DNA from 4 places in the Granulosicoccus sp. 3-233 genome. Region 3 is predicted to be linked to each of the others. Evidence: predicted binding sites of a transcription regulator. Region 3 holds the regulator's gene; each other region holds the start of a gene.
What was found. Region 3 encodes FliA, which starts transcription of late flagellar genes. Its sites were predicted from a motif close to GCTAAAGTTNNNNNNNNNNCNGCCGATA; they were not measured.
Positions count from the first base shown of each region.

Region 1 (7,481 bases), on a different contig from region 3:
AGCAGCTGGGGCATCACTTTGGCGGACCGCTGTACCAGGTCGAGGTGGATTATCTGATTGCCAATGAATGGGCACGTTCGGCTGCAGACATCCTGTGGCGTCGCAGCAAGAAAGGTCTGCACACGCCGCAGGGGACGGAAGAGGTGCTGCAACAGTGGATCGAGACTCATTACGACTTTGCTACAAGCGCAAGGCCTCGGCAAGCGGTAAGCTGATTCGTCGGATACACTGGACCCCTTTCACGCTGGTGGCGCTCACCAGCCGGTATCTCACCACAAGAGGTCTTACACACAATGCGATATCTTCACACCATGGTGCGTGTTCAGGATGTGGATGCCAGTCTGCATTTCTACTGCGAACTGCTCGGCATGAAGGAGACTCGGCGCATCGACAACGAAAAGGGGCGATTTACCCTGATCTTTCTGGCAGCTGACGCCGATGAAGCCGGTGCAGCCGAGTCACAGTCTCCGTTACTGGAACTCACCTACAACTGGCCGGAGGAAGGCAAAAGCGCTGAACCATACGACGACGGCCGCAATTTCGGTCACCTGGCCTACCGGGTCGAGGACATCTATGCCACGTGTCAGAAACTGATGGATGGCGGCGTCACCATCAACCGTCCACCACGCGACGGGCATATGGCTTTCGTGCGATCACCGGATGGCATTTCTCTGGAACTGCTGCAGGAAGGCGATGCCAGGGAACCGGCCGAGCCCTGGGCGAGCATGGAAAATACCGGTAGCTGGTAATCGTCGCGACTGGGCCGGATTGATCAGGCCGTCTCGCCTGAAGACGGCGTCAGGCGGAACTGATCAACCAGCCTTGTCATGTTCCCGGCCACATCGTTGAGCCGCATCAGTTCGTCCTTGACGACATTGATGGCTTCCCGGGTGTCGAGGGTGCCGCGGACCAGTTCCGAGAGCTGGTCCGATATGTCGGTTGAACTGTTGGCAACCGTGCCGATGGAGCGGGTGATTTCCTGTGTGGACGACGACTGCTGGCTCATGGCACTGGTCGTGGTCTGCTGCATTTCCTTGATATTCTGCACGATCTCGTCAATGGCGCTGATGCCTTTGGCAGCATTGCCACTGTCTGCCTGAATGTTCAGGATCTTCTTGCTGATGTCTTCAGTGGCATTGGCTGTCTCCTTGGCCAGTTCCTTGACTTCGTTGGCAACGACGGCGAAGCCCTTGCCAGCCTCTCCGGCGCGTGCGGCCTCGATGGTGGCATTCAATGCGAGCAGATTGGTCTGCTCGGCAATGGAGTTGATGACCTTGATCATGGCACCGATGGCCTCGCTGGAAGAGGCAAGTTGCTTGACACTGGAATCCGCCGATTGAGTCAGCTCGACCGCTCGCGCAGTCACTGTATTGGATTGTTCGGAGTTTCGGGCTATTTCCCGAATGCTGGCATTCAGCTCCTCGGCGGCACCGGCAATGGTGTCCACATTCTCGGAAATACTGGTGGAGCCGGAGGACACGCTGCTGGCTGTATTCGACGCTGCCATGGCCTGGTCCTCGAGCCTGGCATTGACGCCGATCACCGTACTGGTGCATTTGCCGATGACCAGGGCATCGTTGCGGATACCGGAGATCATGCGTGTCAGTTGCGCCACCGTCTTGTCGGCATCACGTTGCAGTTGCCCGAAGGCTCCGTGCAATTGCACCGAATCGGGAATGCTCACCGAGTGACTGAAATCGCCATCTGCCATGCGGTCGAACAGCTGCCCGGTACTGCCAATGACGAGATTGCAGATATCGAGCATGTCGTTGATGCCGTCGTAGATGGGGACCAGAAACTCGGGTTTGTCAGTGCTGTCGATACGCTCTGACAGATTGCCGAGCAAGGCCGCCTGTACGATTGCATAGACATCGTTGTTGACAGCTGATTCGATACGCGCCTTCTCCGTGCGATCGTAGATTTCCATGACCGTTCCCAGGTGCTCCATCTGTTCGTCGAACATCGGATTTGCAAAGAGGCGCATGCTGCGTCCGCCAATGAGCTTGTCGAGCTTGACGCAGCTGGCATTGCCCCCACCGGTGAGTGTTGGCTGCAATTCGCCGGGGCACAACAGATCGATCGGCTGGCCCATCAGTGAGTCGCTGGAAAAGCCGGCCAGTTCGACAGACAGCGCCGTTTCGTATTTGCGAAAGTACCGAGTGCCCGCATTGTTGCAGTAGATGATCCGGTTCTTTCTGTCAGCGACCAGTACCACGCTGGAAACACTTTCCAGCGCCTGTTTCAGACGTCCGTTATGCAAGAGCAACGCTCGTTCTTCCGAGATGCGTTTCCTGAGCTTCTGCTGCATGGTATCCAGTGATGCCAGCAATTGACCGGATTCGTCGCGATGGACAATGTTGACTTCGCTGTCGAGGCGGTCCTCGGCGATGGCGGTCGCCATGGAGCGAGCCTGTTCGATGGCGCGCAGTATTCCTCGGCCAACCAGAAAGGTGAACAGCATGCCTGTCAGTGCCGTACCGAAGACCAGTGCCAGCATGAGAGATCGGTCGCTGGTGTCCTTGTCGATTCGATTCTGCAGGACTGTCTGCAACTCCTGGTAGCCCAGCTGTTCCAGTTTGAAGCCGAGCGTCAACGCGGTGGATAGCGTCGCCTGGGCTGTTTCCTGCGTTGCGGGTGTGGTTTCCGTCAGTAGTGCGTCTGCGTAGACCAGTGCGTTCTCGAGTGCTTCTGCGAATTGCTCGGCTGGCCCTTGGAGCGGAGCGACCAGGCCTGAATTGTGTTCGATGGCGTGAGAGAGTGTTTCCATGGCCTCTTCCATGGTTTTCCGGATGCTGAAGAGCTCATACAGCAAGGTCTTTTGCTTGCTGGAGGCCTCCTGAGAGATGGCGGTGATTCTGAAATTGTTCAGCGAGTACAACAGCTCGGGAAGGTTGAGAACCACCGAATCCATCAGGTTGTAGGAATCGAGTTCCGGATCGAGTATCAGGTTCGATTGGTCGGCAATCCAGTGGATCTGCAGGTGGAGAGCTTCATTCAGGTCTGCCAGAGCATGGCCCTCACCAGACAGGTCCGTACCCGGAGGGAGCGCGATGAATGTTTCCAGAGCTTGGCGCAGGGCCGGCAGGGTTGGTGCTGAGCTCAGGCTCGGATGCAGATCTTGCGCAAACTCCTCCGCTTTCTGGAGGCTGGCGGACAAGGCATCGCGCTGTCTGAGCAATGCGGGCTCATCATCTGCGGATGAGTTCTGCAGAGCCAGAGCATAGGAGGCTATCAGCTGTTGCAGTTCACCCACCGGCTGTAGATACCGCACACCGTCGACTTCCCGTTCTGCAAAGTGGATGGAGCGGGTGGCCACGTTCGACAGCAGAAAGGTAGCCAGTGTGGCTGGCGTGCAGAGCAAGGCTGCAATCAACAGAAATTTGAATCGCAGTGTCAGGTGCTTCATTGCGTTTGCCTACCGTTATCCATCAACAGCGCACTACCTGGACTCACGTGCTTGCAAATCCCTGCCGATACGCGGGTTCGATCTCGTCAGGAGAAAAATCGGCGGCAGGGCTTCAACCTTTCGGATGTAACCGTTTCACTTTCCGGCAGGCGTCAGTGATTGGCGAAGGGGTCGCTCACGATCGGCCAGATATTGCGCGGTGCCTGCCTGTAGTCGGTGGTGGTGGGATTGTTCGGGTAGATACCCTCGATGGCAACGTAGCGAATATCGGCGGCGACCGGCTCGAAGCCGGCGCGGAAGTGGTTCGTGGACTTGACGACCAGAATCGATTTCTCCGACGGATCGATACCGAGGTTCGAAAAGATGTCGGGTTCGAACGTCTGTGTGCGATTGGTGTTGACTATGATGTCGATTTCGGTTCCCTGCAGCCGCAAAACCGCGCAGTTGCCGAGCGTAACCTGGCTACCGCGAAACGATTGCATGCCGGGTGATGCCAGGCGTCGGATCTCGAACAGACCATCAAGTGGCTGGCCGCTGCTGTGGTGTGACTTGCCCCCGATGCGCATTTCCAGCACGCAGCCTTCACCAGCACCGTGTGCAATGGCAGCAGCCTGTGGGTCCCAGATGGTACCGATGCCAGCGTTGCTGATACCCGCCTCTATCAGCGCCCCGAGTAGACAGGTGTTGTCTCCGGCAGTACCGCCTCCCGGGTTGTCCCAGATATCGGCCAGCACCAGGGAGCCCTGGCTGCCAGGCGGCTCGGCCTCGGCCCGATGACAAAGGGTGATGGCCTCCGACAGGTCTATGGTGGTCATGCGTGTTGTCCCTCGCATGCCGAATACCTGCAGGCCCAGCTCTCTTGCCAACTTCTCTCCCGCTGCCTTGTTGTCGTCACTGACTACAATCATGTGTGTGCCCATGCAAGGTACGTCGGCAGCCATGAAGCCGTGAATCAGTGACAGGGAGAGAATGCCATCTGCCGCCTGCAGTGATTTGAGCTTGTCGATGAATGAGCGCATGGGCTCCTGGCTGGTCGGGAAGACATCGATCATGCGGCAATCGAAGGTCGAGATCATCGGGCGGATATCGCCTCTTGTAGCGGACAGGGCGAGATCCACGACATGCTCGGCCCTTTCTTCGAAGTCGGTGTGCGGGAATTCGAGAAAGGCCGCCAGAATATCCAGGGCGGCCACGCGCTTCGGCGTCAGATGGCTGTGAGGATCGAATTCCGCGGCGACGATGACCCGCTCACCCACGATGTCTCGCACGCTGGCAAGCAGATCACCCTCACAGTCATCCAGTCCGCGTGCCACCATGGCGCCATGCAGGCCGAGGACAACGCAGTCCACCGGCATGGCGGCTTCGAGCTGTTGCAGGATCTCGTCACGCAGGGCTTCATAGTGATCCAGCCGCAGATAACCCCCCGGCTCCGCCCAGGCTGCCGTGCCTTCGACAAGCTCGAATCCGTCGCTGACAGCACGCCGCCGCAGGACCGGAATGACAGCGGAGCACAGGGTTGGTGTATCAGGGTGATCGCCAGGAGCGGCGTAGAAGGCTTCCTCGAACGAGCTGCGATCAGTGGGAACCGGTGAAAAGGTATTGGTCTCTGTGGCGAGAGATGCCGTGAATACACGCATGATGCTGAGAGATTTCTCGTCTGGTTGCAGATGAGTGGTATTGGATTCTGCGGCTTATACGGGCATGACCGGCTTCAGGCACGTGCCGAGCGCCGATCTTGCCACGATGAACATGCGCGGATGGCACGCCGGACTGCCGGAGTCAGAGTGGCTTGTAGGCAATGGCCTCGATCTCGACCTTGATGTCGATCATCAGTCGCGACTCGGCCGTGGTCCGAGCGGGAGAGTCGGTACCGAAATACTTGCCGTAAACGGCGTTGAAAGGCCCGAAATCTCGTGCATCCTGCAGAAACACCATGGTCTTGATGACGTCATCCAGCGCGCAGTCGGCCAGAGCCAGAGCGGATTCGAGGTTGCGGATGACCTGCTCGGTCTGCTCCGTGATGCCTCCCTTGACGACTATGCCATCGTCGCCAACGGGTACCTGCCCGGATATGAATACCAGGTCGCCGGCTCGCACGGCCGGTGACAATGGGACGTGCGATTCACCATAGCAGATCTTCTTCATTGACTGTTTTCTCCAGAGTTGTCGTTCATTTGACTGCGCCGACGCCCAGTCCGCGAACCAGATAGCGTTGCAACCAGGCGAACAGAACTGCGACAGGCAGGGTTGCCACCAAAGCGGCAGCCATGACGTGATGCCATTCGATGGTGTAGCGTCCGGCCACCAGTGAGAACACCTGAATGGGCAGGGTATAGACCTCCTGACTGCGCAGTAGCGTCAGGGCGATCACGAATTCATTCCATGCATTGATGAAAGAGAAGATGGCGGTGACCGCTATGGCAGGCAGTGCCAGGGGCAGGAAGACCTTGATCAGGGCGCGGGTTGCCGATGCGCCTTCCAGCCAGGCGGCCTCTTCCAGGTCCCTGGGGATGGTGGCGAAATAGCTCTGCAGCATCCACACGGTAAAGGCGATATTGAAGGCACCGTAGATGAAGACGACGCCATTGGTATTGTCCACCAGGCCAAGACTGGCGGCGAGTCTGAACAGCCCGATGACCAGAACGATCGGCGAGAGCATCTGTGACACCAGTAGAAATCGGCTGAGAAAACCGCGAGCCGCAAATCGGTAGCGATTCAGTGCATAGGCAAAGGGGATGGAGGCCGCGATGGCAATCAGTGTCGAAAGAATGCCGACATACAGCGAGTTCCACAGCGCCTGACCGAAACCTGTTGCACTCCACATGTCGATGAAATTCTCCCAGGCGAGGCGAGTGGGCCACCAGTGAGGGTTCAACACTTCTTCGCGTGGTTTGAGGGCCGTGATCAGCATCACGGCAAAGGGAAACAGGGCGGCCAGCAGCAATGGCGAGAGAAACAGCCAGGACAGGATGCTGCGTCTGAGTTTGCTGTTCATCGCTTCGTCATCCTGGAGGTCATGAAGACATACAACAGGGTGAAGGCCAGCAGCAATGCGAACATCATCAGCGACAGGGCCGAGGCCTCGCCGAGCTTGCCGAAACGAAAGCCGAGTTTGTACAGATAGGTGACCAGAATGTCGGTCGAGTTTGCCGGTCCACCCTGCGTGGTGGCCCAGATGATCGGGAAGGAATTGAAGACGTAGATGGTGTTGAGCACGATGGCAATATTCACGAATGGCGCCATCAGGGGCAGGGTGATGCGACGGAAAGTCTGCCAGTGCGAGGAACCCTCCAGACGGGCGGCCTCGTAGAGATCGTCGGCGATCGAGGACAGGCCGCCGAGGAAAATCGTCACGGTGAATGGCACGGTGACCAGGATGCCGATGGCTATCTGTACCGGAAAGGCGGTTGCCGCCTGTGCCAGCCATTGTATATTGCTGTCAATGAGGCCGAGGCTGCGAAGTGCCGAGTTGAGCATGCCGCTCTCGCCATTCAGTGCCCAGCGCCAGACAATGGCAGTCATCGTCAGCGAGATGGCCCAGGGCAACATGATGATGATGCGCGCCAGGGCGCGACCGTAAAAATCCTGATTGAGAATCAGAGCAACAGGAAAGGCTACCAGCAGCGTACCGCCGACAATGCCGACCGTCCAGATCAGGGTTCGCCACAGTGCACCGAGAAACTCGGGGTCTGTCAGAACGGCGCTGAAATTGGCGGCTCCGGCAAATCCCTTGAGCATGCCGAAACGATTGACTTCGCTGACAGAGATGACACCGAGCTGGTGGATTGGCCACAGGATGATGAACGAGGCCAGCAGAAAACCGGGCAATACCAGCAGGTAGGGGACGAGGCTGCTGCTGCGTGGCATTGCCCGGATCCTGGCTCAGTCAGCGAGAATATCGTTGATGCTGGCAGCCGCATCATCGAGTGATTGCCTGATATCCGCCTCACCGAGATAGATGCGCTGTACGGCGTCCGAGGTCTTGGCCGCGATCTCTTCCCAGCCGCTGATCACCGGTGCAAAGCGAGCGTCGGGAAGCAGGGCGGTGAATTCCTTCAGATCGGCATTGTCGGCA
Region 1 is NZ_JBQYLE010000010.1:223,642-231,122, reverse strand. It holds gene glpD (glycerol-3-phosphate dehydrogenase) at 1-215, shown strand, start outside; gene gloA (lactoylglutathione lyase) at 294-749, shown strand; gene ACUNV4_RS23205 (methyl-accepting chemotaxis protein) at 773-3,406, opposite strand; gene ACUNV4_RS23200 (M81 family metallopeptidase) at 3,559-5,043, opposite strand; gene ACUNV4_RS23195 (RidA family protein) at 5,186-5,551, opposite strand; gene ACUNV4_RS23190 (carbohydrate ABC transporter permease) at 5,577-6,401, opposite strand; gene ACUNV4_RS23185 (carbohydrate ABC transporter permease) at 6,398-7,273, opposite strand; gene ACUNV4_RS23180 (ABC transporter substrate-binding protein) at 7,289-7,481, opposite strand, start outside.
Region 1: the regulator FliA is predicted to act here: its motif matches at 3,503-3,530, upstream of ACUNV4_RS23205 (methyl-accepting chemotaxis protein).

Region 2 (7,481 bases), on a different contig from region 3:
TGCACCTCAGGCGACTTTTTCCAATGGGTCGACAGGGGCTTGATTGATCGTGAACTGTGAGACCAGGGTATGCATCGATCCCGCCATGCTTTTCAACCTCGAAGCGCGCTCTTGTGAACGAACCGTTCCGGCCAGGGAGTGTTCTGAGACAGCGGATATTGTCGCCAGGTTCTCGATGATGTCAGCGGCACGTGTATCGGTTTGAACCGCTGATTGGCTGATGCCCTGTGTTGCCTGCTTCTGTTCCTGAATGCCCGCAGCGATCTGTCCCTGCAAGCAGCTGATGCTGACGATGATTTCACTGATCTCGGTGATTGCGGCCACCGCGCCATCACTGTCCTGCTGAATGGTATTGATTCTACGCCTTATCTCATCGGTTGCGTTAGCCGTTTCCTTGGCGAGCTCCTTCACTTCATTGGCGACAACCGCAAAGCCCTTCCCTGCATCGCCTGCCCGAGCCGCCTCGATGGTGGCGTTGAGTGCCAACAGGTTGGTCTGTTCCGCGATCGAGGTGATCACCTTGATCATGGCCCCGATGCCCTCCGAGGAGGCGCTCAGCTGACGCATCAGCTTGTCAGCCGATTGCGCAATGTTCACCGCATCGTCTGCCACAACAGTCGCTTGTTCCGAGTTCCTGGCAATCTCACGAATGGAGGCGTCCATCTGCGTCACAGCCACAGTGACACTGCTGATGTTGCTGCTGATCTCGTGGGACGCGCTCGACACCTCTCCGATCTGTTGAAAGGAATCCTTGGCCAGGTCATGCATTTGTGTGTTCAGAACGTCAAAGTCTTCAGAAAAATCAGTCAGCTCGTTCGCATTGATCGATATCTCACGAACGTTGTCGGCCAAAGAGGTAAAAAAGCGATCCAGTGCTGATCCGATCAGGTTCATCGCTTCATTGCCCTGGCTTGCAACCCGCTGGGTCAGATCACCCTTGAGCGCCGCATCTACCACACGCAACAGATCATTGGCACCAGCGCGAAGCTGCTCGGCCTGAACGAGTTCCCGTGCATTGGCTTCCTGGAGCTGCGCTTCTTTCGTCTTCTGTTGAGTGAGGTCTATCCACTCGAATACCAACCCGATCTGCTGATCGTTGCCGTCGTAGACGGGACTGATGATCTGAAGCAGTGACCACTTGCCCAGTTGCAATTCGGACTGGCTGATCTTGGGCGAAGTCAGAAGATCTGCCAGCGTCAGATCGTTCAGCAGCATCGCCAGATTCAGCCCATCATGACTTTCCGACACTTTCGAGAGCGGTAGTTTTGGCAGATGATCGGCAAGATCGTCCAACAAGCCCTTCATCGACTGGTTGACAAAGATGGCATCACCGTTCTCATCGGTGACGAGCAAATTGGTATTGGCGCTGCCTAATGCATGCCTGATGCGTTCACTGTTCTTCGCGGCATGGCTGGCCTCTTCAAGCTGTCTCTTTTCCTGCAATTGTTCTTTGAGATGCTCAACGGCCAGGGCCATGACACCGACCTCATCAAGATTGTGCGGGCCGCTGATGGGCACTTCGTAGTCGCCTTTTGCCAGACGGCCGATGATATGGGACAGTTTCTTCATCGGTACGACGATGGTCCTTCCAAACAGCAAGCCAACCAGCAGCGATGCCACGAAGGCAAACACGGACACACCGATTACGGTAATCAATGCTTTCTGCTTCAGAGCGATGGCCGTCTCTTCCAGTGTGTAGAGGTTGTCAGTGACAATGCGCTCAAGCTCGATGGCGCGTTGCAACAGATCATCATATGCCGGATAACTGCTGATCAACACGTTGGTTGATATGTAGGGATTGGACTCGATGACTTCAGCGGTCTTCATGAAGACCTTGCTGTATTCATCAAAGCTGTTTCGAAGGACACCGATCGCCTCTGTGCCATTGTCCTGAAACTCAGACTCGATAGCAGAAAGTGCCTGGTTGATGCGGTCAATATTGGCAACAAGACCAGCCATACCGCCTAGAGAGTCATCGATTTCCGTGCCCGTTTGCATCCAGCTGCTGTATCTGCCCAACAGTGCCTGTGTCAATTCAATCTGAGCCGACAGTTCACGGACACGTCCATCGTGTGCCAGCACCGTTGCGACAGCATCCGCCTTGTCTTCTGCCGTCTTGTAACTGGAATAGAAAACGGCAACCACCAGAGCGATCATGAAGCTCGAAAACAGGGGAGCCAGCAGGGCTTTTACCGATATGGACAGGTGCTTGAACATGTAAGGTTTATGTGAACTGGCGAAGCGTTAGTGTATCCACGGCCAGAGCCAACAAATCGATAGCCCGGCCCATGGAATGAGCGTTCATTATCTCGGTAGCGTCAACTCTGGAACGATCATTAGATGATTGTAATTTCTACCTGAAAATCGCTGGTCTCAGCAGGTTGAAACCTCTCACAATTGTCGATCGAATCATCGACTCGCAAATGATCCTTACACCGAATCAAGGGCTCTACCAAGACACGCCACTTTGGACCAATTTCACTGCAGAAAGCCGAATTGAATGATCTCTACCAATCTCAGAACAGCGTGCCTGTGCAACCCTCCCCAATACTGCTGGGCTCATAAGTAAATTTCTTGCACATTTGTCGCCGGAGGATTCGATGCGCAAGTTTCGACTTGCTCTCAGGCTGATCATGACAATCCTCAAGCAGAACGAAGAAGGCAGCACGGTGCCTGAGCTGCATTGTACGTGCTGTGACATTCTGTAAGTGACGATCCTGGCCAAGAGCAGACTCAAGGGGAGCAGCACACGATCGCCTTCATTCAGCTGGCTCAGCTCGTAGTGGTGGACAAGACCAGGGACATTACCGAGTGAGCAAGATACGAACAGCTCATGGTAGTAACTTGACGCCGACCTCCGCGAAGTTTGCATTTGCAGCTATGCCGTCGGCAAATTCAGTGCCTTCAAACCAGTTCACTTTCAGCCAATTGTACTTTTCCGTTAACAGTGGCTCGTTGGTCGCAGCTATCAGCTGACGAAACCGCTCGGGTTCTACTCGATAGCGCACCATGAAGCCAAGGAAGTAGTGCTCCGGGTCCCTGCAATCCAGGAACTGCAAGATGTCTATGTTGACGGCAACACCCGACCCGGGACACATCAGCATGGCATTTGAGTTGAACCCGGGCTGGCCGTTCAATACTTCAGTTTGAAAGATGGCCTTCCACTGATTGAACACATCATTGTTTTCACGGAAGCAATTGGCGAAGATCGAGTGCCCCACTTCCTGCAAGACGTGTCCTTCACGCCCCCCCATCCGAACGGAATGGTTCGTAACCGAGCCACCACCGCTTCCGGATGCTCCTAGCAACACGAATCGGTGGTTGCCCGCCAAACACGGCTTTGATCCGTTCCAGATCCACGTCGGGAACATCGCTGTACCTATGCCTTTCTCGGTAAACCACTTGTAGTTTTCCCACGGTGCACCAGAAGGCATTGTCGTGTTGCCAAGGCTTCGAGCTATTTGAACGGAAGCGTTTTCGGAGAACGCGACCACTGCGGGTATCAGCTTGTCTACATCATCGGGTTTGTCTGTGAAGGCGCTCAATCGCTGTCCGCTGGTGCTGCCAATCAACGGTAGTTGAGATTCTGATCCAAAGTTACTGAGATGAATGGTTGATCGCTCGAATCTGGAGCCATTCGAGAATGCAACATACACGTTCTGTTTGTGTTGTTGATTTTTCGGCTGGTCGTTGACAAAGGTCACGATGTCGTCAAGCCCGTCTGCATTCAGATCACCGATTCGTGGAACTTCCCCTTTCAGCGAGAAGAACGTATGCCAGACACGACTACCGCTGAATTGCCTGCCATCGGACAGGGACACCCAAACGGGTGCATTGCCGAGTATGGAGCCATCGGACTTGTTTTGGCGCTTCTGTACAAACGTTGCGATATCGTCTCTGTCATCTCCGTTGAAGTCACCAATGAGCGGAATTTCTCCCTTGAGTGAAAAGAACCTGTGCCAAACGCGGCTGTTCAGGAATTTCGTGCCATCGGACAATGCTACCCAGACAGGTGCCGGGCCGATCGGTGTACCGGCTGCATCCTTCTGTGCTGATTGAACAAAGGTTGCGATGTCGTCCTTGCCGTCGCCGTTGAAGTCCCCCACCATGGGTGTTTCCCCTTCAAGGGAGAAGAACTTGTGCCAGACACGGCTGCGTCCGAACTGAGATCCGTCAGATAGCGATACCCAGACAGGGGCAGGACCGATGGGCGTGCCATCCGCGTTCTTCTGCGCAGACTGCACGAATGTCACAATGTCATCCTTCCCATCGCCATTGAAATCCCCAACCAGGGGTATTTCACCCTTGAGTGAAAAGAAGCGGTGCCATCGTTGCGGGGCTGAGAACACGCTCGCGGCAGTAGCGGAAGCAACATGGACGGGTGCTGGACCATCCTGATCGTTGATCTTTTCCTGGGAAAACTTGATTAAGTCATCCATACCATCCCCGGTAACGTCACCAAGAAGTGGAATCTCGCCTGATTCTGGCAGGAATGGGTGTTGGCTTGGTCCCACCTTGAAGTTGGCAAAGCCACCAGGTATTGCCGCTGATATTCCGGCGCCAGATTCGCCCCAAAGTAGCCGGATACCGAGGCGTGAAACAAGGAAATTCTTCATCGCGGCACGACTGAAATTCATGATGTGACTCGAGTCCGTTGTTCCTGCATCATCGCTCGGCTCTCGAATACCGGCCAGGTAGATATCGCTATTGAAGGAAACAGTATCGATGCTTCTGAAACCGCTTGTTCGGTCAACGAGCCGCCCGGCTTGCAGCCACCTGTCAGCCAATGCGGCACCCGTCAGTTCATTACCGCGTGAATTAGGGTCCTTGCGGGAATACCGCACCCTCCCATCTTCGCCAACACCGATGACAAAAATGTTGTCGTTTACAAAGGCAATCTCGGGGCGTCCGCGTGCGACGATGGTGGTGTCGGAAAAACTCGCCCAACTCGACGGTTGGCCAAATTGCGAGCGCGCAACCGTGTAGAACAGTCTGGTCGGTCCACCACCGGCGTCATGGCGAGCCGCAACATGAAACCGCTGATTGAACACGATGACATCGAAATCGTCATCTTTGACTGACACCAGTGGCATGACGGTTTGTGATATTTCGAATTGTGGTGTCGGATCGGTGCGGATGATGCTGTGCTTCAACAGGCCACTGCGGCTGTGGACATAAAATACATTCAGTGAAACCCCATCCCAGATCAACTGTGGCCGCCCTCTTGCGGTCTCGATGCTCAGAACAGTGCCAGTCCAGCTATCTGTTGATGGTGAGAATACCTGGAGGCCAATGCGCTGAGACTGCAGGTCTCTCCACGCCATGGCAACATTCCCACCCTCTGCCTGCGCGAGGGATGGAGCGGATGCGGCGACGACGCCGGAATCGATCCATTGACCTCCCCAATTGCTGTTGTTGGATGTAGTGACGTCCCTGGAGGTAAATTGAAGTGTGTTGGTCGCATCTCTGGCAGCAACGAATATGGTCGTCGCGCCAAGCCCCTCGCCCACAACCGACACCGCTGGTTGTTCGGATCGAAGATCGGGGCCGGGGACAGTTCGCCATCCCGACTGTAGCGACCTTGCGTTATCGACAGTGTTCTGTGGCAGGTTTCGTCTGCTTGGAATGAGCTTGAAGCGAAGCTTCCTGTCGGTATCAAAGACTTGAAAAACCCACAGTGAATTGTTGATGTGTCCATAGTCACCGACGGTCGGCGACGTCATCGAACTTTCGAGAACACCGGCCAGGACGGGACCGGAGCCCCGCCCGCTCGTCATCTGTCGAAACGTGGTGAAAGGCAGATTGATGCGAAAATCCCAACCGTTGAGGTTAGGCAGGAACTCGGAGTGCTTGCGCAAATCCTCGGGAATTCCATCGCCAGCACGTTCGTTCCATGCGGCAAAAATTGCCTGACCACCCGTTGCGGCATGCCCGTTATCCCTGGATGTGCCCTGTGCCATGACCGCATTGGTGAACAATAGGGTAACAAGGCTCACTAGCGCCAGAATTGGATTCCGCATGAGTAAAGAGTCCCCGTTGAAGTGGTACCTATCCAGTCCATGGCCTAACCTGAGGCATCAGTTGGAAGCAGGTATACTCCGTAGAAAAACTGAGACGCTCGAAACTTCTGACTGTTCATTGCTCGGCGATCAGGCCAGAAACGATGATCAGTATGCGCCAACTCTTTGTTGCGTGCGATGAGACAAAAGTCGTGTCTGGCGCTTGTGCAGGGGAAGCTCAGACAGTGAAATGCGGCCAAACATGACGAGCTTTATCAGCAAGCCGCAGCTGTCAATCCGCCGGAGCGCAGGAGTTTCCACCCATTATCATTGCCCCTGACGCCCACAATCCCCACCCAGTCTTACCCGCCATGACAGACACCGACTTCCTCTTCCAGCAATCCGCTCACACCGGCGTCATCACCTTCAACCGCCCTCATGCCCGCAATGCACTGACTTATGGCATGTATGAAGCATTGGCGGAAGTCTGCGGAAGAATCCACGACAGCACCCTACCCCTGAGATCGCTGATCATCACGGGCGCGGGGGACAAGGCGTTTGCTGCTGGCACGGACATCTCGCAATTCCGCAAGCTCGGCTCTGCCGATGACGCCCTGGAGTACGAACGCACCATGGATCGCGTCATGGGCGCACTGGAGTCTCTACCCATCCCGACGGTAGCCGCCATCAGAGGCGCGTGTACCGGAGGTGGTGCAGCCATCGCGGCCTGTTGTGATCTGCGCATCGCCAGTGATGATATTCGCTATGGCTTTCCCATTGCCCGTACGCTGGGCAATTGCCTGTCCAGTGACAACCTGTCACGTCAGGTGGAGTTGCTGGGAGCCGCTCGTACCCGTGAACTGCTGCTGACTGCCCGCCTGATCGAGCACGAAGAGGCCTTGTCCATCGGTCTGGTGAGCGAAATCTCTGCGGACCCTATCAAGCGCGCGCATGAACTGTGTGAGCGCATGAATGAACATGCACCACTGACCCTGGCTGCGTCCAAGGAGGGTCTGCGCCGCTTGCGTGAACAGGCGGCCAACGTTGAAAGTGATGACCTGATTGTCGCCTGCTATACCAGTGATGACTTTCGTGAAGGCATCGAAGCCTTTCTGGGCAAGCGCAAGCCGCAGTGGAACGGACACTGACAGCCCCTCGCCAGCCCTGTTTCAGCCGCGTCGAGCAGCAGACACGTCAGGCCGACAACAACACCGGCCCGCGCTCCCGGAAATGCACACTGACCTCGGTGCCGGCAGCATGCACGGTGTCCACGTCATCACTGGTGGCAAACCATTCGCCCTGCGCCAGACGAACCACGTACTCCATGTGATTGCCCACATAGGTGCTCTTGAGGACCTTGCCCGGCAAGCCACCTGTTGCCTCAGGGCCTTTCAGTTGCAGACGATTCGGTCGTACCGCCAGCCTGGCAGGCCCCGCGGCCATGCCGCGAGAGGGCAATGAGATGCTCACTCCGGCCAGACT
Region 2 is NZ_JBQYLE010000011.1:71,965-79,445, forward strand. It holds gene ACUNV4_RS23800 (methyl-accepting chemotaxis protein) at 7-2,217, opposite strand; gene ACUNV4_RS23805 (FG-GAP and VCBS repeat-containing protein) at 2,832-6,020, opposite strand; gene ACUNV4_RS23810 (enoyl-CoA hydratase/isomerase family protein) at 6,371-7,147, shown strand; gene ACUNV4_RS23815 (ABC transporter ATP-binding protein) at 7,194-7,481, opposite strand, start outside.
Region 2: the regulator FliA is predicted to act here: its motif matches at 2,314-2,341, upstream of ACUNV4_RS23800 (methyl-accepting chemotaxis protein).

Region 3 (7,481 bases):
TCGGCTTTTTCCGGTGTTTTGCTCGTCAAATCTTTGTCTTCTGAAAACTGTCTTCTATTCTTTGGGAGTCCTTTTTAACTTTCGACACGGCCGCAATGCGGAGAGCGTCAAAATGAGTGGAAAAAAAGAAACCCGAAAGATCCTGATCCTCGATCAGGATGCTGATAGTGCCCAACGTCTCTCTCACCAGCTTGAGTTCATCGAGTACGAGCCCAGGACACTCAGTTCTCCGGAGCTGCTGGAAAGCATGGGTGACCTGTCGGATTACTCCTCGATCCTGGTGGCCAACTTTCATGGCATCGTGGCATGGGCCGAGAAACTGCGTTCGAGTCGAGAGAACTGCCCGCCCCTGGTTCTGTTACTGGGCAATCAGCCAGCTGACATTTCCCAGGAGGAGATCGACAGCAATTTCGTCGGTTGCCTGAAATCGGATATTCGTTACGGCACCTTGTCCGACATCCTGCATCGTTCCAAGGTGCGCGGATCTGCCAATACGGCGCCAGCCAAGGAAGGCACACAGAACCCGGAGCTGTTTCGGTCACTGGTCGGTAACAGCCGGTCCGTGCAGCGAGTGCGCAAGATGATCGATCAGGTTGCGCCCACCGAGGCAACCGTGCTGATTCTGGGTGAATCCGGAACCGGCAAGGAAGTGGTGGCTCGCAACATCCACTATTATTCCAATCGGCGTAACAAGCCCTTCGTCCCCATCAACTGTGGGGCAATTCCGGGTGAGTTGCTCGAAAGCGAATTGTTTGGCCACGAGAAGGGCTCGTTTACCGGGGCTGTGGGCTCCCGTCAGGGGCGCTTCGAGCTGGCAGAAGGTGGCACGATTTTCCTGGATGAAATCGGCGACATGCCATTGACCATGCAGGTGAAGCTGCTGCGCGTCATTCAGGAACGCTCGTTCGAGCGGGTCGGTAGCAACAAGAGTATCAAGAGCGATGTGCGTATTGTCGCCGCGACACACCGCGACCTGGAAACGCTGATCGAGGACGGTCGCTTCCGGGAAGATCTGTACTATCGCCTGAATGTCTTTCCCATAGAGATGCCACCACTGAGCAGCCGCGCGGAAGATCTGCCGTTGCTGGTCAATGAACTGATCACGCGGCTGGAGCACGAAAAGAAATCCTCGGTGCGCTTGACACCCGCTGCCATGATGGCCCTGTGCAATTACGACTGGCCAGGCAATGTCCGTGAGCTGGCGAACCTGATGGAGCGCATGACCATCCTGCATCCCTACGGTGTCGTGGATGCGGCCGACCTGCCGCCGAAGATGGCGCCGCATGGCCGTGCCCTGAGCGATAGTCGGGAAGAGTCGGAGCCGGCCTCCGGCAGTGGTGGCAATGGCTTGCCGATGGTCTCCGGCATGCCGGCCGTGCCGCTCAACAACAAGCCACGCCTGCCTCGGGAAGGGATCGATCTGAAACAGCACCTGACCGATATCGAGATCAGCCTGATCGAACAGGCTCTGGACGAGTGCTCCGGTGTGGTTGCGCATGCCGCCAATCGACTGAAGATCCGGCGAACCACGCTGGTCGAGAAAATGCGTAAATACAATATTCAGCGACCTGAAGAAGTGTCGTAAGCCTGACAGGGCACAGGACGTGACCCCGCGTGCTGTGCCCGAAGCTGCGTTACGGTGGTGCCGAATCCGGGCTGATTCGGGTTGGTTCACAGATAAATTGCGGGACGCTTCCCAAAACAGGCGTTTCAACCACCACAGATAGGCTCACTGGCGGCCAGCTGGCATCCGCTGGTTCGAGACTTGCTCCCTGACACCTCGAAACCGTTTCGATACATCCGCCTGTGAATGGGGGGATGTCGACACGGACAGTCGAGGAACTCAGCGTAGATGTCAGTCTTGTCCACCATACGGGTAATTGCCCGGTGAATTTTCCGGTCTCTCCAACACTGTCGTTGAACCGACGTCCGGTTCAGACGATTGCCGTTGCCGGTGGCAAGGGCGGAGTAGGCAAGTCGAACGTGGCTGTCAATCTGGCAGCTGCATTGGGAGCAAGTGAGCACGAAGTCCTGCTGGTTGACGGCGACTTCGAACTGGGCAATATCGATCGTTTACTGAATCTGCGTCCAGCGTACACACTCAGTGATGTCTTTGCGGGCAGCTGTCGCCTGGACGACATCGTGCTGCAGGGGCCACGGGGTGTTTCGGTCATCCCCAGCGCAAGTGGTGCCATGGAGATGGCGCACCTGACCCACGTCGAACACGCCGGTCTGATCGGCCTGTTCAGCGAGCTGCCGACCAGCGCCGATACGCTGATCATCGACATTGCCACAGGCCTGTCGGAGAGCGTGATGAGCTTCTGTCGAGCGGTGCGTGAAGTCATCGTGGTGGTCGTCGACGAACCGACTGCCTTGCAGGATGCCTTTTCCACGGTTCGGGTCCTGAACGAATGCTGCCATGTGCGCCGTTTTCGGGTCGTGGCCAACAAGACAGAGAGTTCGCAACATGGTCTGGATCTGTATGCCGCGCTGAGCGACATGACAGACCGCTGTCTGGATGTGTTACTCGACTATTGCGGGTCGATTCCGCTGGACGCTCAGCTGAAGCAGGCCGTCAGTCAGCAGAGTGCCGTGGTGGATGTGTTTCCACGGTCGGCCTCTGCACTGGCCTTCAGGAAGCTGGCGACCCGCGTTGCTCGCTGGCCGCAACCACAGACGCCCTGCGGGCATATCGAATTTTTTGTAGAGCGACTGATAGAAGTCGCCGACAGTACACGGTGAGAAAAGAGTCCGTATGAATGCACACGCGATGTACAACGAAGTCACCACAGTCGATCCGGATGGCCTGGTTGCAGCCAATGCCAATCTGGTGAAGCGAATAGCGTTCCATCTGATGAATCGTCTGCCACCCAGTGTTCAGGCGGAGGATCTGATCCAGGCCGGCATGATCGGTCTGCTTGAAGCTGCCAGGCATTACGACCCCTCACAGGGTGCCAGCTTCGAGACGTATGCCGGGATCCGGGTTCGCGGGGCGATGCTCGATGAGATTCGTCGCTCGGACTGGACCCCGCGCTCGGTTCATCGAAAGTCGCGCGAAGCAGCCGAGGTACTGAGAAATGTGGAACAGACCAGCGGTAGAGAAGCCAAGGCTGCCATCGTGGCCGAGAAGCTCGGCATCGAGCTGTCCGCCTATCACCTGATACTGACCGAAAGCTCCGCCGCCCATATCTTCAGTTTTGATCAGCCCGACGAGCATACGGGTGAAACCATTGCCCTGCCGCAGAGTGCCGAGGCCAGTCCGGGCGATCAGGTCGAGTATCAGTCCTTCCGTGAAGCGCTGGCTGTATCGATCAAGAACTTACCTGAACGTGAAGCACTCGTCATGTCGCTGTACTACGATGATGATCTGAATCTTCGTGAAATAGGCGACATTCTGGGAGTCAGTGAATCCCGAGTCTGTCAGATCCATGGTCAGGCTCTGGTTCGCTTGAAGGCACGCATGACTGAATGGACAATGAAGTAGGTGAGTCGAAATGGTCGCTGATGAATCCCAATGGTATGTACAGAAAGGCTCGCGCGTGCAGGGGCCCTTTTCCACCAATGAAGTCGGACGCTTCCTGCTGTTGGGGCGGGTTCGCAACACTGACAGAGTCAGTCGGGACGGGGAGTTGTGGGAGCCGGTGACCCAGGTGCCGGAACTGATTCCCGAAGAGCTGCTGAATCTGCAGTCCGACGATGGCTGGAACCGATTTCTGAAGGTCAGGGACGGGCAGGATGAACGCCGCAGCGACAAGGATGTGGCGCTTGAGCGTCGCAGGATTCCCGATACCGTGCCACAGCAACTGCGTGACGAGTGGCAGGGCAACGCCACACCGGTATCCCAGAGTGTGCTGCCCTGGTCATTGCTGGGAATAACCCTGGCCGCTTTGTGTGTCGTGTTGTACTTGAACGCCAGCACCGGCATTGCAGGGTAGATTGTCCCTGCGGTTTGGTCCGCTGTTTGCAAGATTCTGATTCCCTGGAATCGTGAAGCGCTTGTCATGGTCGCTGTCAGTGCCAAACACTCGGCATTAACCTCATCCGATACGTTGCGCCAGCAACGCCTTGACGTGCAGCTGAGGCAGCTTGAATTCAATGCTCTGCTGCATCGCAAACTCGACCTCGAGCGCCTGTTCGAGTGTCTGTTGACCGAAGGTCAGAGTTTCGTGAAATTCGACGGCTTGCAGTATGTCGCTGCAGACCGTGGTGCCGACATCATGCTGGGGTTCACGCGTCAGTACCGGCAGCGTTTCGAACTGAAGCTCGGTGATCGCTCGCTGGGTGAAATCCTCCTGATGCGCAGCCGGGCATTCACCCCACGTGACGAGCGCGATGCCGAACGCCTGGTCGAGAGCCTGATCTATCCGCTGGAAAATGCGCTGGAGCATTTTGAAGTGCTGATGAAGGCAATGACCGACAGCACCACCGGTCTGCGTAACCAACGAGCACTGGATGAGCTGCTGCCGCGCGAGATCCGGCTGGTGCGGCGAGTGGAACAACCACTGTCCATCATGCTGCTGAGCGTCGACCATCTGGATTCGATCAGCGAAGACCATGGGGCCAAGGTGGGCGATGAGGCCTGGCATACCGTGGCGGAGACGCTGGCTGAGCGGCTGCGTCAAAGTGACCTGATCTTTCGTACCGACAGCGATGCCTTCTGCATCATCCTCAATCAGACGGATATGGAAGGGGCTCTGATCCTGGCGGAGCGCTTGCGCCAGGCAGTGGACCACTGCGTGAGCTTCGACAATGTGCAGTTCGTGCTGACGGCCAGCGCGGGGGTCACGGAGCTGGCTGCCGGGGACAATGCACAGAGTCTGATGTCTCGTACCCGCGAGGCACTGGTCGTTGCCCGTCGGGCAGGACCCAATCAGGTGCGGGCAGTTGCGGCTGAAGAAGCGGGTGAAGGAGAGGGTCCTGACGTTGCCTGAAAAAATTTTCGCAAGAAACAACACACAGCAAAAAATATCCGTATAATACGCAGCTTAACGAAGGCGTCGGCCTGGCCGACAACACAGCGTCCCCTTCGTCTAGTGGCCTAGGACACCGCCCTTTCACGGCGGTAACAGGGGTTCGAGTCCCCTAGGGGACGCCATCTTTCGTTTCTGCGAAATGTTTCGCAGATCACAGTAAGTATCAAGTGATCTGCGTAACGATGATGATGCGTCTCTTCTCCTCGATGGGCACTTGAGTCCGACACCGCTCCCTTGTTGTACAAGGTCCGAGCCCTGTCATTCCCACCCATTCATTCCGACTTTACTGCAAGTTCTGCGTTTATCGCTGCGTCTGCTCGACTATCTGCCGAGCTGGACGGGCGGATTCTCAGGTGGATGATTCGATCGAGGTGATGTGGGGGGCCTGCTGCCGATGTGCGCGTCTGCGCAACAGGCGAGAAGCCACGCGATCTCCCAGTACCAGCAGGCACGGTGTCAGAAACAATGTCAGCAGGGTCGTGAAGGCCAGGCCTCCGGCAATGGCGCTGGACAATTGCGTCCACCACTGCGTGGAGGGTGCGCCGAACGACAGCTCGCGATCGATCAGATCGACATTCATTGCCAGTACCATCGGCATCAGACCCAGAATGGTGGTGATGGCTGTCAGCAATACAGGTCGTGCCCGCACGGAGCCGGTGATCAGTGCCGCCTGAATGGCGGGAGCGCCTTGTCGCACATAGCTGTTGTAGGTATCGATCAGCACGATGTTGTTGTTCACGACAATACCGGCCAGGGCAATGATGCCGATACCCACCATGACGATGCCGAAGGTCTGGCCGGTGATCATCAGGCCGATCAGCACGCCAGAGGTGGAAAACACGATCGCTGTCAGAACCAGAAACGCCTGATAGAGACTGTTGAACTGGGTGACCAGAATCAGGGTCATCAGGAAAACGGCGGAGACAAAGGCGGTCATCAGAAAGATCATGGTTTCCTGCTGCTCTTCGGCCTCGCCCTTGAACGCGATCCTGATCTCGGGATCGGGAGACAGTTCCGACAATGTTGCCTGCAGGGTCTTCAGTTCGGTGTCAACCAGGCTGCCTTCGGCAACGTCGGCCTCCACGGTAATGACGCGGCGACCGTCGGCACGTTTGATGACGCCGGTCTTCGGGGCAGGGCTGACGCTGACGAAATTGGAAATCGGTACCATCCCGCGGGAGGTGGGGACGCGAAGCTGGCTGATCTGGTCGAGGTGGCGCAGATCGAGCGGGTAGCGAACCCGGATGTCCAGCTCGTCGGTTGCGTCATCCGGTCGATAGCCTGCCACGCGTATTCCGGTGGTGATCAGCTGTATGGCATTGCCGATCAGCGCCACATCGGCACCGTAACGAGCCGCCTGCTGACGATCGACCTGCAGACGCCATTCCACACCGGGCAGGGCGCGGTTGTCGCTGACATCCACGAAATTTCCCTGCTCACGCATGATGCGGCGCAAGTTATCCACCGTGTCGTCCATCTTGTCCGACGGTGCGCTGACCTGAATGTTGATGGGCTTGCCTCCGCCATCCGGGCCGCCTTCATTGGCTGCGAATTCCACCCGAATGCCGGCAATGTCGCTCAGTTCCTCTCGCAGCTCGGTGGTGATCTCGGCGGCCTTGCGACGCTGGTCCCAGTCGATGAATTCCAGGTTGATGGTGCCGATGGTGTCTCCACCGTCATCGTTGCCCGAGGTGCCGGTGCGGGTGTAGACGGATTCGATTTCGTCACGGTCGAACAGGCGCTGTTCCACTCGCCTCATGATCCGGTCCTTTTCGCGAATGGACAGATCACCACGCGCGTGTACCTGAATGGCCATGGATTCGGGTTCGACCCCGGGGAAGAATTCGACTCCCTTGCCGATCATGCCGTAGAGCACATAGCTGGCCACGGTGAAGGCAAGTACCGACAACAGTGTCTTGACGGGGTTGAGCAGTAGCGTATGCAGAAGAGACAGATAGCCGGCGCGTGCACGTCCACTGTCTGACGTCAGCTTCTCCAGCGTCTGCTGTTCGGGGTCGTAGATATCTTCGTGACCCTGAACCGTAGCGCCATCCGATAGTCGTGCTGCCGGGTTTTCACGACCGATGAACCTGCCGAGAACCGGAATGAAGATCAGAGCCATGGCCAGCGAGGCCAGCAGGCAGCTGATGACGGTGATGGGCATGTAGCGCATGAACTGTCCGATCAGTCCAGGCCAGAACAACAGCGGAAAGAACACGGCCAGCGTGGTGAAGGTTGAGGCGATGACCGGCCAGGCCATGCGCTTGCTGGCATTGGCATAGGCATCGGCGCTGGTCATGCCGGCGTCGATGTTGCGATCGGCCAGTTCCGAGACGATGATGGCGCCGTCCACGAGCATGCCGACCACCAGGATCAGGCTGAACAGGACCACCACGTTCATGGTGTAGCCCATGGCATTGATCACCAGGATGCCCATGAGAAAGGAGCCCGGTATGGCAAAGCCGACCAGAATGGAAGAGCGGATGCCAAGGGTGGCCATGATCACGA
Region 3 is NZ_JBQYLE010000001.1:350,334-357,814, forward strand. It holds gene ACUNV4_RS01600 (sigma-54 dependent transcriptional regulator) at 113-1,585, shown strand; gene ACUNV4_RS01605 (MinD/ParA family ATP-binding protein) at 1,819-2,742, shown strand; gene ACUNV4_RS01610 (RNA polymerase sigma factor FliA) at 2,756-3,484, shown strand; gene ACUNV4_RS01615 (DUF4339 domain-containing protein) at 3,495-3,935, shown strand; gene ACUNV4_RS01620 (GGDEF domain-containing protein) at 4,071-4,931, shown strand; tRNA gene ACUNV4_RS01625 (tRNA-Glu) at 5,020-5,095, shown strand; gene ACUNV4_RS01630 (efflux RND transporter permease subunit) at 5,323-7,481, opposite strand, start outside.

Region 4 (7,481 bases), on a different contig from region 3:
GGCCGTTCCGGCACCCGTCGCAGCCCCCACGCCCACCGTATCGCGCCGTTTCATCGAGCTGGCCAGATGCGTGGTCTGCCACCGCGCGCCGGATCGCCATGCTCTGCTGTACCGCGTGTTGTGGCGCAGCTGTCACGGTGAACCCGGAGTGCTCGACTGGGCAACTGATCCGGACATGCACCGTTTGCATGGCCTGGGTAAATGCGTTGCCAGAGAGCGCCACAAGATGCACGCCTTCGTGCGCTTTCGCCAGACTCCGAGAGCCGAACCCGAGCACTTCAGTGCCTGGTTCGAACCGGAGCATCATACGCTGCGCCTTGCCAGCGACTTCTTCGTGAGACGCTTTGCCAACATGCACTGGTCAATCGTGACACCCGAGGAAAGTGCTCACTGGAATGGACAGCAGCTGCAATTCGGGCCAGGCGGGCGACGCCAGGAGGGTGCGGCCCCGGAGATCATGGAAGAGCTGTGGAGAACCTACTTTGCCAATATCTTCAACCCGGCGCGACTGAAAACCGAAGCCATGCGCTCGGAAATGCCTGTCAAGTACTGGAAGAATCTGCCCGAAGCCCCGCTGATTGCCGAACTCATCCACCATGCCGGCTCACGCAGTCTGGCGATGGTGGAGTCCCTGCCCAGCGAACCACCACGCTATGCCGCGAAGGCCACGGCTCGCACGGCGCGTGACCTTGCCGACGAAGGGAAGCCTTAGCTCACCGCCGCACGTTCAGTGTTGCGAGCTCAGGAACTCGTTGATCGTGGCGGCTGCCACGGACACCGAGTGATTGGGCAGCTTCACATAGCGATCACCTTGCAGATAGGTTCCGTAACCACGCAACATGCCCAGCATCTCCCAGGCGCCATCGTTGCAACCGAGCAGACCGCCCCCGGACTGCCCTGAATCGATGGTGGCGCTGCTGTGCAAGTCCCCTTCCCGGGTCGCCTGCAGAACTCCACTGGAGGTCATCATCGCCTGCGCACGCGGGTAACCCGCCGCCCAGACTGTCTGCGCTTCTGCAGGGTCGAATCCGGCGATGATCAACGGATTGATGGTGCGAGTATCCACGGCCAGCACGGCCAGGTCATTGACGTGATCGACCATCAGCAAGTCGGCCAGCTGAAACACCTCGCCGACCCGCACGAAGAATTCCTGCCCGCCCTGCACCGCATGTGCCGCGGTCAGCACACGATTGATGTCGAACACCACACCGCTGGCGAAACTGCCATGATCGGTGGCAACCGGCACAATGGCGCTGAGCGTACCGTCATCCGGCTGTGTACAACTGTGTCCTCGCTGCGACGCAAGGGGTTGCAGTAATGGCATGTCCCAGCCTGCCTGCCCCATCGTGCGCAGGCTGCTTTCACTTGATCGTTCTGCCAGGGCCACCGGAATGAGAATGGCCATCGTGGCCAGTACACACGCCAGGGCGCCCGCTCTGGTCATGGCACCGGTCATCGAGAGGTCTCCGCTGGCCATTGAGGCCAGTCCTGATAAAAGTATCGACGATGAAACTCAACGGTTGACCTTCATTGTCAATACGACAGACTGCAATGTGGGGTAGTCAACAAAGTTGGCCTTTGCGGCCTGCCAGCCCACTCTGCCGACCTTCAGCAGCAGCGCACAGCTGCCCTCGGCAGACGCTGCATCGGGCTACGCAGGAGTCTATCGCAGCAACCGGCAACTGGACGCGCCATCAATGCCGGATTAATGACGCAACCCTCTGCGCGTTCCTGACGATAAAAACAAGACTGTTCAACAACTTACTGATTGAACATGAGTTCCTGCCAACCCCTTGTGTCAAGCAAGCCAGAATTCTGACGCCGATTTTCATTACAGTTCATTGAGATTGCAGCCCGCCAGGCGACCAGCAGCAGGAAACCTGATCGCTAACGTCTGCCCGGCCTGTTCAATCGAGAACCGAAAGGCCAGTCGCGTCTGAATGGGTCAGCGTGGCCGAACGGCGGATAACGGTTCCAATGGGAAAAATGCCCGGGCGGTATGGTGACCACGGGCTTCCAGAAACGGTAATCGCTGATGAGCACCACCGGAAAGAGATAATCAGACTCGCCGACCTTGCCGGCGGCCTTGCCCGACAAACGCCCCACAACCGTCATGTCTCGACCGACCTTCACGATCTCCGGATCCAGAAAACCGTCGAGAAGCGCCAGAAAACGTCCGTCCGAGCGATCATCATGAATCGGACGTCCGCCGCTGTGGAGCGGCCTGGATACGATTTCGAGCAGGGTGCTTCCGTCAGACCGGTTCATCACACTGGCAATCGAGCCTCCCCAGCGTACACGCTGCTCATCAGTGGTCGCGGGGTTCGCAACGATCTGATCCAGCTCTGTCAGGCGCTCACTCTCGATGGCCTGCGATACCGTGATACCGGCCAGCGGCGCATCACCCGCTGGTGGTGAGGGCTGGGAAATGGCGCAGGCACTGAGCACAATGACACTTGCCAGCGTTATCAGGTATCGGAGTCCGGTTCGGATCATGCAACGTTCTCTCGGGGTCATTGATGCGCGTATGGATACAACAAGATGCTGTCTGCTATCGAATCAGACAAGCGAAAACTGTGTTCGTTTACAGTTTTTCATGCAATTATTTCAAGCGGCGGAAAGTCTGATTACACATTCCGTTACAGAACTGCTACTTTCAGGGTCAGGGCTATCACGGCGCTGCCGTTAGTCCTGTAGTAGATCGAACGATTCGTGCCCCCCGACGTCGAACGACAAGGAGATCGCTTCAACGCCGGCGCAAGCAACAGGTAGCGTGCCACTGTTATCTGCCTGGTGTCTTGTGTAACAACGTTGGCTGGGTAGCCATTGGAGTTTGACTGACAACGATCGCCAAGAGAGACACGCCTCATGCACACGATTTCGAAAGCAGCGCACCTACTCAATATCAGCGAATTCAAATTATTCAGCGAAGCATACCTGGCCTGGTTTGGCGATCGCGCGGATGATGAAGATCTGACGCTGGTATTTTCCCAGTTCATCATGTTCGGAGAGTTACCGGAATGGGCCGACCAGTTCGCCCGCTCCGTACTGGACGACCTCGAAGCCAATCGCCAGGTCAATCTCAACTCTTTCTGCATTCTCAATCTGTCTCCTCGCGTCGGCAAACGCCCGGAAATCAGCTTTTCCATACTTCGCTAGTCAGCGAACGATGACGGCGGTATCAGCTGTCTGCCAGCTGATACCGCGACAACAGACTCTGCAGCCTGCGTGCGCGTGATTCCAGTTCCTCGCTGACCGCGAGGCTGTCGCGTGCAGTATCAAGAGAATGTCGTGACTTCTCCACAAGCAATTGCAGCCCCATGTGCATGGTGTCGCTGGTATCGGCAGTACGCTGCACCGTTTTGCTCATTTCTCTGGAAGCCGCACTTTGCTGCAACATGGCCGTGGCAACGGTCGTCTGATACTCACTGATCTCATGGATGATTTCATGGATACCGGCGATCGCCTTGACCGCCGAGTTGCTATTGTCCTGAATGCTGCCGATCCGCTCGCCGATCTCGTCGGTGGCATTGGCCGTCTGTTTCGCCAGCTCCTTGACCTCATTGGCAACCACTGCAAAGCCCTTGCCGGCTTCACCAGCCCGAGCGGCCTCTATCGTGGCATTGAGCGCCAGCAGATTGGTCTGCTCTGCAATGGAGGTGATCATCTTCAGCACACTGCCGATGCCATTGCTGGAAGCAAAGAGTTGCTGCATCGCCTCGTGTGTACCGCTGGCCAGGGACACGGCCTCGCCTGACATCCTGTCTGCCCGGCTGGTGTTGGCGGAGATCTCGTTGATCGACGCATTCATCTCTTCGGTCGTGACCGATGCGCCGCGCATCAGACCACTGACGCTCTCGGCATTCTCGGCGACATCCATGCACTGGGTATTGGATTCTCCCGCACTGTTCTCGATCTGACCGGAACTGCTTCTGAGTTCCATGGCTCGTGTCACCAGCTCATCCGCATGCCGCTGAATGGCGATGAAATCCCGGTTGAGTATGGCCAGAAATTCGTTGATGGTGTCGGCAATGCCATTCAATGATTCGTTCTCGTTCGCGGCAATGCTGCCACTGAGATTTCCCGCACTGGCCGCCTGCACCACGTCACTGATCTGCTCCACCAGATCATTCAGATGACAGGTATAGCGAGCATCCGCCTCTGTCTTGGCACTCAGATCGCGCTGCATGGCAAGATCGAGCGTGATGTTCTTCCAGCTCAACAGGGCCAGAGACTGTTCACTGTCACCTCGCCGGATCGCTTCGATATCCATCTGCAGAACCTGCGTTCCCACGACCGTCCGAACCGAACGAGGAAGCCGCTCCGGATCTGATGCGAGACGTACCACCTCCGCCATCGATTCCCCGCCACTGGCCAGTGCACTGCCGCTGACCAGGCATTCCGCCAGGTGCCCCTGTGCATGCAATTCCTTCAGTTCGGCCACCGCAGCAGGGTTGGCAAACGTGATTCGACCATCCTGCCCCAGCAGCAGCATCGGCACCCGCGACTGCGTGATGATGGCGCTCATCTGTTGCAGTTCATCACGCAGATCCCTGAAGAAGGTACCCACCTCCTCCCAGTCCACCTGCTCACTGCCCAGAGCAGTGCTCATGGCCTGTACCGATACATCCAGATCCAGGGTAATGTCACCGAACTCATCACCACGGCGCATGTTGTAAGGTCGGGACAGATCACCGGAGGCCATGCGCTTGAGCGCCTTGCGACAACGCATCACCGGCACGATGACACTGCGGCCGATACTCCAGCTGAGCAACAGACCGAACAATGCGGCGATACCGCTGATCCAGAGGCAGGTGCGTATCAACGCCTCGATCTTCTCGTTCGCCGTTGCCACCAGCTCCTTGACCACGCGGTTGGCCTGCCCATGCAGTTCGGCCGATACTTGCAGTAGCCTTGCCGGATCTGGCGTGCCGCCACGGGAAGACACAATCAGCAGAGCTGCCGCTTCACTGGCCAGTTGTGTGGCCAACGCTCTGTTGCGATCCAGCAGGGCGACGATCTCCGGCAAAGCCAGGGGCGACAACTGCCGCCTTTCACCGGTCAGCGGATTGACCACCAGCTCACCGCCGTCACGAATCGCCAGCAATGTGGCATTGAACAGATCCAGGCTGCGAACACTGGCATCGACAGACTGCTGTCGTGCATCGCCATTGCTGTAGGCAGCCACCAGCACCTCCTTGACATAGCGCTGGTTGAGCATGCGCTGACGACCGGCCACATCCACCAGCACGGCATCTTCGCGCTGCAGCCTGATACTGTCGATAACGGCGAGGCAGGTTGTGACAAGCGCCAGAACGAGCACGGCTGGCAGCAAGGCAAACTTGAACCTTAGCGGAATACTGTTCATCAAGCGGGAATGTGGTAGTCGGCCAACTACACCTAGCGGAGCCTCGGACCGACACTTGAGCATCGGAGCCCGCGCTGGCATCGGGAGGGTACGAATCTGAGAACTGCGTCCGCTAGCCGATCGTCAGCGGCACTGCGTGGCGAGTCCGGACATCTGTTGTAACATCGTGATGGTCCGTACGACGCCGCCGCATGAACGGCGCGCCGCCGGAATACCGACATACACCATTACCGCAGGAGTCGAGATGTCCATATTCGAGCTGGATCTGGAACAGAGCAAGGCCAATTACCAGCCCTTGTCGCCGGTCAGCTTTCTGCAGCGGGCCGCCACCGTCCGCCCGGAACAACTGGCTATCGTGCACGGCGAACGACGCTACAATTACGCCCAGTTCTGGCAGCGCAGCCGCCTGCTGGCCAGCGCACTGAACAAGCGCGGCATCGGGCGAGGCGATTGCGTCGCCATCATGGCCTGTAACACTCCGGAGATGCTGGAAGCCCACAATGCCGTGCCGCTGATCGGTGCAGTCCTGAATTCCCTGAACACCCGCCTGGATGCAGCAACCCTGGCCTTCATCCTGGAGCACGGCGAAGCCAGGCTGCTGATCACCGATCGGGAATTCTCGCCGGTGGTCAAACAGGCACTGGCTCTGCTCAAGCAAGCAATACCAGTCATCGACATCGATGACGTGCTGGCAGACAGTGGCGAGCTGATCGGTGAAACCGATTACGAATCCTTCCTGCAAAGCGGTGCCGACACGGAGCCCGTGCCGGGCATCATCGATGAGTGGCAGGCCATCTCGCTGCTGTACACCTCCGGCACCACCGGCAATCCCAAGGGCTGTGTCTATCACCATCGCGGCGCCTATCTGAATGCACTGGGCAACATGTCGGCCATGGGGGTCACGCATGCATCACGCTATCTTTGGACCTTGCCGATGTTCCACTGCGACGGCTGGACCTTTACCTGGGCCGTTACCGCCGCCATGGGTACCCATGTCTGTCTGCGCAAGGTCGACCCGGCATTGATCTTCCAGCTGATCGAGGCAGAGGATGTCACCCACATGTGCGGTGCGCCCATTGTGCTGAACATGCTGGCCAACTCGCCGGCCGAATTGCATCGTCGTGCCAGTCAGCCGGTGGAACTGGCCACCGGTGGCGCAGCGCCTCCTTCATCGGTCATCGAGTCCATGGAGGCCATCGGCTTCCACGTCACCCACCTCTACGGCCTGACGGAGACTTACGGCCCGGCAACCATCTGCCTGCCACAGGATGACTGGCAGGGCCTGGCAACCGAGCAGCGGTCCGCCCGGATGGCCAGACAGGGCGTGCACTATGTGACCCTGGAGAATGCCGCCGTCATGCACGCCGACACGATGACTGTCGTGCCCAACGATGGCAAGACCATCGGCGAACTGATGATTCGGGGGAACACGGTCATGAAGGGCTATCTGAAGAATCCCGCCGCCACCGCTGAAGCCTTCAAGGGTGGCTGGTTTCACAGCGGGGATCTCGGGGTGATGCACGATGATGGTTACATCGAGATCAAGGATCGCGCCAAGGACATCATCATCAGCGGTGGCGAAAACATCTCCACCCTGGAAATCGAGGAAGTACTGTTCCGGCATCCCGCCATTCTGGAAGCCGCCGTGGTTGCCATGCCGCACGAGACCTGGGGGGAGAGCCCCTGCGCCTTCGTCACCCTGCACCAGGCCGGTGGTGCTGACGAGCAGGCCATCATCGCCTACTGTCGCGATCACATGGCACATTTCAAGGTTCCCAGGCGAGTTGTCTTCGGTCCTCTGCCGAAGACCTCCACGGGCAAGATACAGAAATACAGCTTGCGTGAAAAAGCGGCCAGCGCTCCCTGATGCCGGTCGTCGTCTCCCCTGCAGTGCGTCGCTGGCGTCAGGTTCTGCTTGCCCTGCCGCTGCTGCTACTGGGGGTGGCCGGCCTGCTGCATGAACCTGACGCACTGCTGGACGAATCCTGTCTGCGCACGTCGGGGGGTTTGTCAGTCTGTGCTGCCAGCGACATGGCGCGTATCACGCGGCAAGGCATCAGTCGCCTGGAACACCCCCGTTTCGATCTGCGATCCGACAATCCGGACAGACTGC
Region 4 is NZ_JBQYLE010000008.1:239,657-247,137, reverse strand. It holds gene ACUNV4_RS20735 (TIGR03915 family putative DNA repair protein) at 1-712, shown strand, start outside; gene ACUNV4_RS20730 (trypsin-like peptidase domain-containing protein) at 728-1,477, opposite strand; gene ACUNV4_RS20725 (Slp family lipoprotein) at 1,888-2,496, opposite strand; gene ACUNV4_RS20720 (hypothetical protein) at 2,869-3,159, shown strand; gene ACUNV4_RS20715 (methyl-accepting chemotaxis protein) at 3,182-5,368, opposite strand; gene ACUNV4_RS20710 (acyl-CoA synthetase) at 5,538-7,235, shown strand; gene ACUNV4_RS20705 (glycoside hydrolase domain-containing protein) at 7,235-7,481, shown strand, end outside.
Region 4: the regulator FliA is predicted to act here: its motif matches at 5,402-5,429, upstream of ACUNV4_RS20715 (methyl-accepting chemotaxis protein).